Streptomyces venezuelae: one gene and its partner. The protein of the gene in region 2 interacts with the protein of the main gene of each other region in a pairwise test. Links are inferred from orthologs where the notes say so. Each region holds a gene or a part of one and is shown on either strand. Other genes may lie near its edges. The genes, in order: leuS and ligA.

Region 1 (6,242 bases), 2.7 Mb from region 2 along the record:
CTGGCGGCGACCACGGCGGCGTCGTAGGTGCCGGAGAACTCCGCGGACAGGTGCAGGCTGACGATGCCGGTCGCCCCGGCGTCCGCCGCCGCCTGGTAGGCCCGGACGAACTCCTCCGTGCTCGGGCGCGAGGTGGTGACCGACCGGCGCTTCTGCAGGGCCAGCGCCAGGCTGCGTGCCGAGATCTCGGTGCCTTCCTCAAGTGCCTCGCCCCCGAGCACGACGGTGAGCGGGACGGCGGTGATTCCGTGCCGCGCCATGGCCGGACGGGGCAGGTAGGCCGTGGAATCGGTGACGATGGCGACATGGCGGGACATGAGCCGGAGGTTACCGCCCGTGGGGGCCCGACGGCAGCCTGGGCCCCCGACCTGGTGCGGAGCGTGGTCCGGGTGTGCGGCTGTCGGGTCAGCCGGCGCTCTCCGGGCGCGGGGCCTTCTGCCACGGGTACTGCATCGTCGGGGTCGGCGGGTTCAAGGCGGCCGGCGGAGCGGTGGGGGCCGGCTTCGGCGCCGGTGCGGCCGGTGCCGTCTGGCCTGCCGACGCGGCCGACGCGGCCTGGGCGGCGTCCCACTCGGCGGCCGCGGCCGCCAGGTCGTCCACCGGTTCGCGGGACCAGTCGCGCAGCGCGCCGGACTCCATCTCGATCTGCTCCGACAGGACGGACAGGTCGTCGGCCGCGAAGCGCCGGGCCCGGTCACGGGCGGCCCACCGCAGGGAGTCGGCGGCCTTGATGATCTGCGCCGCGCGCTCGCGCAGGTCCGGGAGGACCTCGGCGGTGCGCTGCCGGTCGGGCTCCTGCTCCAACCGCTTCAGTTCACCGTCGAGCTCGTGCCCGTGCGCGCTGAGCTGCTCGAACAGCCCGAGGGACTCCCGCAGCGAGGCGTCCACCCGGACCCCGTCGGCCAGCGCCTGCTGGGTGGCGCGCATCGAGGTCCGCAGGTCCAGCCGCACCTGTGCCAGCGCCCCCGCCACTCCGACCTGGCCGAAGCTCTTGGCCCGCAGCGCGGTGTCCTCGACCGTGCGCCGCGCCTGCACGACCGTGCGCTCCACACCTCGCTTGGCCGCTCCCACCGCCTTGACCGTGAGGTACGCGCCGAGGCCGACGAAAGCCAGCAGCATCAGCGCGAAGATGATCAACGCGACCTCCATGACGGCCCCTTTCCCCAAGCGTCGCTATTCTCCTCCACGGTAAACGCCACGGGCAGGCCAGGGGTTCCAATCGAACCCCCAACCTGCCCGTACGGGATCACCCCCATGCGGGGGTACGCCCTAGATGACGATGTTCACCAGCTTCGGCGCGCGCACGATCACCTTGCGGATCTCCGCACCGCCCAGCGCCGCGACGACACCGGCATCGGTCACGGCCAGCTGCTCCAGCTCCGCGTCCGAGATCGTCGGCGGCACCTCCAGCCGCGCCTTGACCTTGCCCTTGACCTGCACCACGCACGTCACGCTCTCGTCCACGACGTACGCCGGGTCCGCGACCGGGAAGTCCTGGTGGACCACCGAGTCGCCGTGACCCAGACGGTGCCACAGCTCCTCCGCGATGTGCGGGGCCAGCGGCGCGACCAGCAGCACCAGGGCCTCGGCGACCGAGCGCTCCAGCGGGCGGCCGGCCTTCGTCAGCGCGTTGTTCAGCTCGGTGATCTTCGCGATGGCGGTGTTGAAGCGCAGCCCGGTCAGGTCCGATCCGGCCCCGTCGATCGCCTTGTGCAGCGCACGCAGGGTGGCCTCGTCCGGCTCGCCGTCCACGACGGTGACGGCGCCCGTCTCCTCGTCCACGATGTTGCGCCACAGGCGCTGCAGCAGCCGGTACTGGCCCACCACGGCCCGGGTGTCCCACGGACGGGAGACGTCCAGCGGGCCCATCGCCATCTCGTACAGGCGCAGCGTGTCCGCGCCGTACTCCTCGCAGATCTCGTCCGGCGTGACGGCGTTCTTCAGGGACTTGCCCATCTTGCCGTGCTCACGCTTGACCGGCTGGCCCTGGTAGAAGTACCCGCCGTCGCGCTCCTCGACCTCGGCCGCGGGCACGTAGACGCCGCGCGCGTCGGTGTACGCGTACGCCTGGATCATGCCCTGGTTGAAGAGCTTGTGGAACGGCTCCGCCGAGGAGACGTGACCCAGGTCGAACAGCACCTTCGACCAGAAGCGGGCGTACAGCAGGTGCAGCACCGCGTGTTCGGCGCCGCCCACGTACAGGTCGACGCCGCCGTGCGGGGCGCCCTCGCGCGGGCCCATCCAGTACTGCTCGATCTCCGGGTCCACCAGGGCCGATGAGTTGTTCGGGTCCAGGTAGCGCAGCTCGTACCAGCAGGAACCGGCCCAGTTGGGCATGGTGTTGGTCTCGCGGCGGAAGGAGCGCACGCCCCGGCCGTCGCCCAGGTCCAGCTCCACGTTGACCCACTCGCCGTTGCGCGACAGCGGGGTCTCGGGCTTGGACGCGGCGTCGTCCGGCTCGAAGGTGCGCGGCGAGTAGTCCTCGACCTCCGGCAGCTCCAGCGGCAGCATCGACTCGGGCAGCGGGTGCGCGACGCCGTCCTCGTCGTAGACGATCGGGAAGGGCTCGCCCCAGTAGCGCTGACGGCTGAACAGCCAGTCGCGCAGCCGGAAGTTGACCGTGCCCTCGCCGATGCCGCGCTCGGCCAGCCAGTCGGTGATCGCGGCCTTGGCGGCGACGACGTCCAGGCCGTCCAGGGCGATGCCCTCACCCGTCGAGTTGACCAGCTTCGCGTCGTAGGAGACGAAGGCGTCGTCCCACTCGGCCGGGTCGGTGCCGCGCCCGTCCGACGGCTCCACGACGCAGCGCATCGGCAGCTCGAAGGCGCGCGCGAACTCGAAGTCGCGGCTGTCGTGCGCCGGGACGGCCATGATCGCGCCGGTGCCGTAGCCCATCAGCACGTAGTCGGCGATGAAGACCGGGACCTTGTCCCCGCTGACCGGGTTGATCGCGTACTCGCCGGTGAAGACGCCGGTCTTGTCCTTGGCCTCGGCCTGCCGCTCGACGTCCGACTTGGAGGCGGCCTGCTTGCGGTAGGCGCTGACTGCCTCGGCGGGCGTGGCGTGCCCGCCGGTCCACACGTCGTGGGTGCCCTCGGGCCAGGCGGCCGGGATGAACTTCTCGACGAGCGGGTGCTCGGGCGCCAGCACCATGTAGGTGGCGCCGAACAGGGTGTCCGGACGGGTGGTGAAGACGGTGATGGCCTCGTCGCCCAGCGCGAAGTCGACGCGTGCGCCCTCGCTGCGGCCGATCCAGTTCCGCTGCTGCAGCTTGATGGCCTCGGGCCAGTCCAGCGCGTCCAGGTCGTCGATCAGCCGGTCGGCGTAGGCGGTGATCCGCATGTTCCACTGGCTCAGCCGGGACTTGAAGACCGGGAAGTTGCCGCGCTCGGACCGGCCGTCCGCGGTGACCTCCTCGTTGGCCAGTACGGTGCCCAGCCCGGGGCACCAGTTCACCGGCGCGTCCGAGGAGTACGCCAGCCGGTACTCGTTCAGCAGGTCGGCCCGCTCGGCCGCGGTCAGCTCGGACCAGGCACGGCCGCCGGGGACCTCACGGGAGCCGTCCTCGAAGGCGGCGACCAGCTCGGTGATCGGGCGGGCCTTCTTCGCGTCGGCGTCGTACCAGGAGTTGTAGATCTGCAGGAAGATCCACTGGGTCCACTTGTAGTAGTCGGGGTCGATCGTGGCGAACGACCGGCGCTTGTCGTGGCCCAGGCCCAGTCGGCGCAGCTGGACCTTCATGTTCTCGATGTTGGCCTCGGTCGAGACGCGCGGGTGCGTGCCGGTCTGCACGGCGTACTGCTCGGCCGGCAGGCCGAAGGCGTCGAAGCCCAGGGTGTGCAGGACGTTGTGGCCGGTCATCCGCTGGTGCCGGGCGAAGACGTCGGTGGCGATGTACCCGAGCGGGTGTCCGACGTGCAGTCCCGCACCGGAGGGGTACGGGAACATGTCCATGATGAACTTCTTGGGCCGTGCGACCACCGCGGGGTCCCCGGCCAGGTCTCCGGTCGGGTTCGGGGCCTCGTAGGTGCCCTGCGCGTCCCAGGCGTCCTGCCAGCGTGCCTCGATGTCGGCGGCCATGGCAGCCGTGTAGCGGTGCGCCTCGGCCGCCTCGGGGGCCGGGGTGTTCGTCTCGCTCATGATTTCTGAAGCTCCATCGATCGTCTCTGCCGTCTCTGCCTGCCCAAACGAAAAAACCCCTCGCACAGGAGGGGGCGCCGCGCCGGGTCCGACCGTCTCAGGGGGTCGGTACTGATCAGCGCGGCTCGGTAAGCAGAAGGCGTACGGCACGCATGGCGTCAGGGTACCGCAGCGGCCCCTTCCGACGCTCGGCCGTTCCACCGGTCGGCACAGCACACGACGCGGACGGCACGCGGCTGAGGACGCACGGGGCTGAGGACGCACGGGGCGGCGGGGGACAACGAGAAGCGGGCCACCCGATCCGGGTGGCCCGCTTCTTCAGTGTGGAGCTAAGGAGAATTGAACTCCTGACCTCCTGCATGCCATGCAGGCGCTCTACCAACTGAGCTATAGCCCCTTGTTGTGCTTGCCGCTTCGGTTTCCCTTGCCGGTTCCCCCTGGCGACATCCCAAACATTACACGGTCATGGCCCTGGTCCAAAAATCGGTTTCCGCCAACCAGAGACCATGTCCGATTTGGGTCGATCTATCACGCCCTCGCGAACTGATAGAACCGCTTGAGCGTGCAGTGCTCGTCGAGCAGCCGCCCGTAGATCGGCTCCCCTTCCAGCTCACGGTACGTCTCGATCGGGTCGCCTTTTATGATCAGCGCCCGAGCGCATTCCTCGCACCAGTACTGGTAGTCGGGGTTGACCGGGTCCATGTCCCGCACGATCGGCGTGCCGTTGTTGCACCAGTCGCACCGGCGCCGGTGTGCACCCATCCGTCAGCGACTCCCTCCCGCGTCGGGCCGTCGTCTCCCCCTCCGGCGGTCACGATTCTGCCATGCCGGTGCGGGCCAGGTCAGCAAACGCAAAGGGTACAAAAGCAAGGATCCCGCCCCCTGTTGGGGACGGGATCCTGATTGTGGAGCTAAGGAGAATTGAACTCCTGACCTCCTGCATGCCATGCAGGCGCTCTACCAACTGAGCTATAGCCCCGCTCTCCGCCGCGCTCCCCCCGTCTCCGGTGTTCTGCGCTGCGAACAAGAAGAACTCTAGCCTGTGACCAGCCGGAAAGTGAAATCCGGGTGGCAGCCCCGCCGGGGAGCGGCGGAAGACCGCTCAGTCGTCGTCGCCGAGCACCGGTTCCGGCAGCGTGCCGGCGTTGTGCTCCAGCAGACGCCAGCCGCGCGCGCCCTCGCCGAGGACGGACCAGCAGCAGTTGGAGAGCCCGCCGAGGCCCTCCCAGTTGTACGAGTCCAGGCCCAGCAGACGCCCGATCGTCGTCCGGATGGTGCCGCCGTGGCTGACCACGACGAGGGTGCCGGACTGCGGCAGCCGGTCGGCGTGCTCCAGCACCACCGGCGCCGCGCGGTCGGCGACCTCGGTCTCCAGCTCACCGCCACCGCGGCGAACCGGTTCGCCGCGCTTCCACGCCGCGTACTGCTCGCCGTACTTCCCGAGGATCTCGTCGTGCGTGAGGCCCTGCCATTCGCCGGCGTACGTCTCGCGCAGGGCCGCGTCGTGCGACACCGAAAGCCCCGTGAGGGCCGCCAGCTCGGCAGCCGTGGCGGAGGCGCGCCGCAGGTCGGAGGCCACGATGGCGTCCGGCTTCAGCGAGGCGAGCAGCCGGGCGGAGCGGCGCGCCTGCGCCACACCCGTCTCGGTCAGCTCGATGTCCGTGGAGCCCTGGAAGCGGCGCTCCAGGTTCCACGAGGTCTGGCCGTGCCGCCAGAGAACGATCTTCCTGCCGGACTTGCCCGAGGTGGTCGCGCTCAGAACAGATCACCGTCCAGTTCGTCGTCGCCCGCCGCCTCGCGCAGCTTGGCGTGCTCCTCGGCCTTGCCGATGGTGAGCTTGGCGTCTTCGGGGAGCTCGATCTCGGGGCAGTCCTTCCACAGGCGCTCCAGCGCGTAGAAGACACGCTCCTCGCTGTGCTGGACGTGGACGACGATGTCGACGTAGTCGAGCAGGATCCAGCGGGCGTCGCGGTCGCCCTCACGGCGCACCGGCTTGGCGCCGAGCTCCTTGAGCAGGCGCTCCTCGATCTCGTCGACGATCGACTTGACCTGGCGGTCGTTGGGCGCCGAGGCGAGCAGGAAGGCGTCGGTGATCGACAGCA
Region 2 (5,804 bases):
CGTTCCGGGTGCACCCAGCGCACCAGGGCTTCCAACCCGGCGACCTGGCCGTCGAAGCGGACCTTCGGCTGGTAGTGGAGTTCCACTTCGCCGGCGTCGAGGGCTCTGCGGAGGTCGCCGAGCAGGCCCAGGCGGTCGGGGGTGTTGCTGTCCCGCTTGGACTCGTACACCTCGACGCCCGTCCGGTCGCGCTTCGCCTGGTACATCGCCACGTCCGCGCGCCGCAGCAGGCCCTCCGCGTCGAGCGCGTGGTCGGGGAAGACGGCGAGGCCCGCGCTGGCCTCCAGGACGAGCGTGAGGCCGTCCAGGTCGAGGGGGGAGCTGAGCTCCGCGACCAGGTTGCGGGCGATGCGCTGGGCGCTGGTGGTGGAGTCCGCGAAGGGGAGCAGGACCGCGAACTCGTCGCCGCCGAGGCGCGCGGCCTCGGCGTCCTCGGGCAGCGCCTGGCGCAGCCGCTCGGCGATCTGGAGCAGCAGCCGGTCGCCCGCCAGGTGTCCCAGGGTGTCGTTGACCGCCCGGAAGCGGTCCAGGTCGATGAGCACGAGGGCGGCCCGCGTGCCGGAACGTTCGGCCTCGTCCAGGGCGGACCACGCCCGCTCCAGCAGCCACTGCCGGTTGGGCAGCCCGGTCAGCGGGTCCCGCAGCTGTTCCTCGGCGCGCGCCCGGGCGATCCACAGGGTGGAGTCCAAGGCGATCAGCGGTACGGCGAACAGCGGCAGCAGCACCGGCAGGCTGACGGCGACGACGCAGATCAGGGGGGCGATGCCGAGCAGTGCCACCGCGACTAAGGCCTGCCGGAGCAGGGCGGTGCGGGCGACGGTGGGCAGGCCGTCACCGCGCGGGGCCAGCGCGACCCAGAGCAGGAACCGGGTGGCGAGCAGGTAGGCGACGGCGACGAGGACGATCTCGGGGATCGCCTCCAGCCCCCACGAGGTCGGGGGCCAGGGGGTCTCGACGGAGGGCACCTCGCCGAACGCGGCGAGTACGAGGGCGCCGGCTCCGATGCCGAGGATGTCCACGGAACCGTGCAGCAGCCCCTGCCGCCAGCGGTGCCGGCGCGCGGCCCCGACCAGGGAGACCACGGCCAGCGAGACCAGTCCGGCGGGGACCCATCCGTAGAGGATGAGCACGCCGAGGGTGAGCGCGGCGCCCGATCCGGTGCCGCCCCACCAGCGGTCGCGGCCGAGGGCGACGAGGTGGCCGACGATGATGCCGGTGAGGAGGGCCAGCGCCCAGCCGACCGGCCCGCCGGGGAACAGGGCATGACGGCCGCTCAGCGCGGAGACGATGCCGATGGTGAGCACCGTGACGGCGAGGCCCACGACGAGGAAGGGCAGCACACCGCGCCGCTCCTGCCCGCCCGCAGCGGTGTGGACCGGTCGGGTCTCCGGAGGCCTGGCACCCAGGACCCCGGGCCTGCCCGCCCTGCCCGCCCGCATGGACGGGAGTTCCCCGCCGAATTCAGGTGACGGGTCGGCGCTTTCGGTGGGTTTCATGCCCGTACCTCTCACAGCCGGCGATGCCGATGTCACGCGATGGCCCCGATGTCATGCCACCACGGCCGAATCGCATCCTGCGGCCGTGCACGACAGGCGCACCCCTCAACAGTAGGACGCGCGAGGCTCCCAGGGGCAGCGGTCGGCAGTGGTTGCCCGAATGCGACCCAGCCATCCTCATCAGTACGGTATCCGCCGAACGGGTGAGTTTGGACCGGGACCCCCCTGTCACCCGTCCGATGATCCGACAGCTCACCGCCCTGCGACCAGCCTTGTACCGGCCGTTTACCACCCTTCGCCGCGCCTGGCGTGCGCCCGCCCGTACGGCCGCACGCCACGCATCCGTTCGCCTTCGCTACTCCCCCTCGGCGATTCGCCCGGTCGCCACTACTGCGCTCCGCCCTCGCCGTCCACCGGGAGCGCGACCGCCCGCGCCGCGTCCGGACCCTGCTCCAGCAGCACGGCGAACCCGGCGTCGTCGAGGACGGCGAGTTTCAGCTGCATCGCCTTGTCGTACTTCGAGCCGGGGTTGTCCCCGACCACGACGAAGGAGGTCTTCTTCGAGACGGAGCCGGTGACCTTGGCGCCGCGGCTCTGCAGGGCCTCCTTCGCGCCGTCCCGCGTGTGGCTCTGCAAAGTGCCGGTGACGACGACGGTCAGCCCCTCCAGCGGCCGCGGCCCCTCCTCCTCGGCGGAACCTTCCTCCTCCATCCGCACCCCGGCCTCCCGCCACTTGCGCAGGATCTCCTGGTGCCAGTCGACGGCGAACCACTCCTTGAGCGAGGCGGCGATGATCGCGCCGACGCCGTCGGTGGCGGTCAGCTCCTCCTCGGTGGCCTGCTCGATGCGCTCGATCGACCGGAACTCGCGCGCGAGGGCCTCGGCGGCGACCGGTCCGACATGACGGATCGACAGGCCGTTGATGATGCGGGCGAGCGGGCGCTCCTTGGCGGCGGCGATGTGCTCCAGCATGGCCAGGGCGTTCTTCTTCGGCTCGCCCTTCTGGTTGGCGAAGACCGTGACGATCTTCTCCTCGCCCGTCTTCGGGTCCCGCTTGGGCAGCCCGCTGTCCGGGTCGAGGACGTACGCCTTGATGGGCAGCAGCTGCTCGATGGTCAGGCCGAAGAGATCGCCCTCGTCCAGCAGCGGCGGCTCGGCCGGCTCCAGCGGGCCGGTCAGCGCGGCCGCCGCGACCATGCCGAAGTTCTCGATGTCCAGGGACTGCCGGCCGGCCAGATAGGCGACCCGCTCGCGCAACTGCGCCGGACAGCTGCGGGCATTGGGGCACCGGACGTCGATGTCCCCCTCCTTCATGGGCCGCAGCTCCGCCCCGCAGGCGGGGCAGAGCGCCGGCATCACGAACTCCCGCTCGCTGCCGTCGCGCAGGTCCACCACCGGGCCGAGGATCTCGGGGATGACGTCGCCCGCCTTGCGCAGGACGACGGTGTCCCCGATGAGGACCCCCTTGGCCTTGACGACCTCCTGGTTGTGCAGGGTCGCGAACTCCACCTCGGAGCCCGCCACCGTCACCGGCTCCACCTGCGCGTACGGGGTCACCCGGCCGGTGCGGCCGACGCCGACCTTGATGTCGATCAGCTTGGTGTTGACCTCTTCGGGCGCGTACTTCCAGGCGATCGCCCAGCGCGGGGCGCGCGCGGTGGAGCCGAGCCGGCCCTGGAGGGCGATCTCGTCGAGCTTGACGACCACGCCGTCGATCTCGTGCTCCACGGAGTGCCGGTTCACGCCGAAGTCCCGGATGAAGTCACGGACCTCGGCGAGCGTGGCGACCACCTTGTTGTGCTGCGCGGTGGGCAGGCCCCACTCGTGCAGCAGCTCGTACGCCTGCGACTGGCGCTCGATCTCGAAGCCCTCGCGGGCGCCGATGCCGTGCACGACCATGTGCAGCGGGCGGCTCGCCGTGACCTTGGGGTCCTTCTGCCGCAGCGAACCGGCCGCCGCGTTGCGCGGGTTGGCGAAGGGCTTGCCCTCCGCCTCCACCAGCCGGGCGTTGAGCTCCTCGAACTTCTCCATCGGGAAGTAGACCTCGCCGCGGATCTCGACCAGGGCCGGGATCCGGTCGCCCTTCAGCCGGTCCGGGATCTCGGCGATGGTGCGGACGTTGGGCGTGATGTCCTCACCGGTGCGGCCGTCGCCGCGGGTGGCCGCCCGGGTGAGACGGCCGTTCTCGTAGGTGAGGTTGACGGCGAGGCCGTCCACCTTGAGCTCGCACAGGTAGTGGTAGTCCGAGGTGTTCACGTCCCGCGCCACCCGCTCGGCCCAGGCGGACAGTTCCTCGTCGTCGAAGGCGTTGTCGAGGGAGAGCATCCGCTCCCGGTGCTCGACGGAGGCGAAGTCCGTCTCGTACGCCCCGGCCACCTTCTGCGTGGGCGAGTCGGGCGTACGGAGCTCCGGGTACTGCTCCTCCAGCGCCTCCAGCGAGCGCAGCAGCTGGTCGAACTCGGCGTCGCTGACGACCGGCTGGTCGTTCACGTAGTACCGGAAGCGGTGCTCCTCGACCTGCTCGGCCAGCAGCTGGTGCTGCTCACGCACCGCCGCCGGTACTGCCGTGTCCTGCTGTTCGGCTGCCATGCCGTGTCCTCCCGTGGCCCGTCCTCGACCGTCACTCAGGGTTGTCGGCGAGCGACCTCGCCGCCCTGACGCAATGCGCCTGCACCGCGCGGGCGTAGGCGGGCGAAGCGCCCGCCAGACCGCACGACGGGGTGACCACGACGGACTCCGCCAGAGTCCCCGGGGCCAGCCCCAGCCTGCGCCAAAGCTTCCTGACACCCATGACGCTACCGCCCGGGTCCGACAACGGGGCGTCCGTGCCGGGCACCACTCCGGCGAAGAGTTTCGTGCCGCCTTCGACCGCCTCCCCGATGGCGTCGTCCTCGCGCTCGGTGAGCAGCGAGAAATCGAACGACACCCCCGTGGCGCCGGCCCTGCGGAGCAGGCCGAAGGGGACCTCGGGTGCGCAGGAGTGCACCACGACCTCCCCTTCGTGGACGGCGAACAGGTCGCGCAGCGCGCCCTCGACCACCTGCCGGTCGACGGCGCGGTAGGTGCGGTAGCCGCTCGCCGAGCGGACCCGGCCGAGCAGTACGGCCGTCAGGGAGGGCTCGTCGAGCTGCAGCACGACCTCCGCCCCCGGAACGCGTTTGCGCACGTCGGCCAGGTGCTCGCGCAGGCCCTCGGCGAGCGATCCGGCCAGGTCCCGGCAGGCTCCGGCGTCCTGGAGCATGGCCTCGCCGCCGTGCAGTTCCAGCGCGGCGGCCAGCGTCCACGGCCCGACGGCCTGGACCTTGAGCTTCCCCGCGTACCCCTGGGTGAACTCCTCCAGCGCGTCCAGGTCCTCGCCCAGCCAGGAGCGGGCCCGCTTCGTGTCCCGTCCCGGGCGGTCGCTGATCCGCCAGCCGCTGGGCTCGACGTGGGCGTACATGTCGACCAGCAGCCCGAGGGACCGGCCGATCATGTCGGCGCCGGGTCCGCGGGCGGGCAGCTCGGCGAGGTAGGGGAACTCCTCGAAGGAGCCGGTGACGGTCTTCGCGGCCTCGCGGGCGTCTCCGCCGGGCAGCGATCCGACGCCGGTGGCGCCGGCGCTCATCGGCCCGGCCGGACGCTCAGGTCGTTGACCTCGGCGTCGCGTGGCAGGTCCACGGCCATGACGATCGTGGTCGCCACGGACTCGGGGTCGATCCAGGCGGCCGGGTCGTACTCCTTGCCCTCCTGCGAGTGCACCTTGGCCTGCATGGGGCTGGCGGTGCGGCCCGGGTAGACGGAGGTGACGCGGATGCCGTTGGCCCGCTCCTCGCCGCGCAGCGAGTCGGCGAGCGCCTTGAGCCCGTGCTTGGAGGCGGCGTACGCGCTCCAGTCGGGGTGGGCGGTGAGGCCGGCGCCCGAGTTCACGAACACGACGGTGGCCTTGGAGGCGCGCAGGGTGGGCAGCAGCAGCCGGGTGACCTCGGCGGGGGCGATCAGGTTCACGTTGAGCTGCTGGTGCCAGGTCTTGGGCCGGAGCTCGCCGACCGGCCCGAGGTCGACGATCCCGGCGATGTGCAGCAGGGAGTCGATCCGCTCCGGGAGGGCCTGCTTGGAGAACGCCCACGACAGCCGGTCGGGGTCGGCGAGGTCGCCCACGAGGGACGTGGCGCCGGGGTAGCGGCCGACGAGCTCGCGGGCCCGGCCGGCGTCCCGGGCGAGGAGGACGAGGTCGTCGCCGCGGGCGTGCAGCCGGGCCGCGACGGCGGCGCCGATGCCGGAGCCGGCACCGGTGATCAAGTGAGTAGCCATACCGCCCATGCTCGCACC

What was found.
Region 1: the proteins of ligA (region 2) and leuS interact in binary tests that used the Escherichia coli proteins (3 or more experiments, as listed by UniProt). The link is inferred for Streptomyces venezuelae from one-to-one orthologs.

What each region holds. Positions count from the first base shown.
Region 1 is NZ_CP029189.1:2,508,146-2,514,387, forward strand. The notes cover bases 1,070-4,473. They hold leuS (leucine--tRNA ligase), read right to left. Parts: upstream 4,141-4,473; coding sequence 1,270-4,140; downstream 1,070-1,269. Other genes in these bases: DEJ51_RS10770 (hypothetical protein), read right to left, coding at 1,070-1,149. Outside these bases: DEJ51_RS10765 (DegV family protein), read right to left, coding at 1-317; more of DEJ51_RS10770, read right to left, coding at 406-1,069; DEJ51_RS10785 (hypothetical protein), read right to left, coding at 4,669-4,902; DEJ51_RS10795 (histidine phosphatase family protein), read right to left, coding at 5,243-5,899; rsfS (ribosome silencing factor), read right to left, coding at 5,896-6,242.
Region 2 is NZ_CP029189.1:5,251,402-5,257,205, reverse strand. Bases 1,485-4,450 are described here. They hold ligA (NAD-dependent DNA ligase LigA), read right to left. Parts: upstream 4,086-4,450; coding sequence 1,884-4,085; downstream 1,485-1,883. Other genes in these bases: DEJ51_RS23575 (methionine synthase), read right to left, coding at 4,117-4,450; DEJ51_RS23585 (bifunctional diguanylate cyclase/phosphodiesterase), read right to left, coding at 1,485-1,496. Also shown: more of DEJ51_RS23585, read right to left, coding at 1-1,484; more of DEJ51_RS23575, read right to left, coding at 4,451-5,100; DEJ51_RS23570 (SDR family oxidoreductase), read right to left, coding at 5,097-5,786. UniProt on the Escherichia coli protein: DNA ligase that catalyzes the formation of phosphodiester linkages between 5'-phosphoryl and 3'-hydroxyl groups in double-stranded DNA using NAD as a coenzyme and as the energy source for the reaction.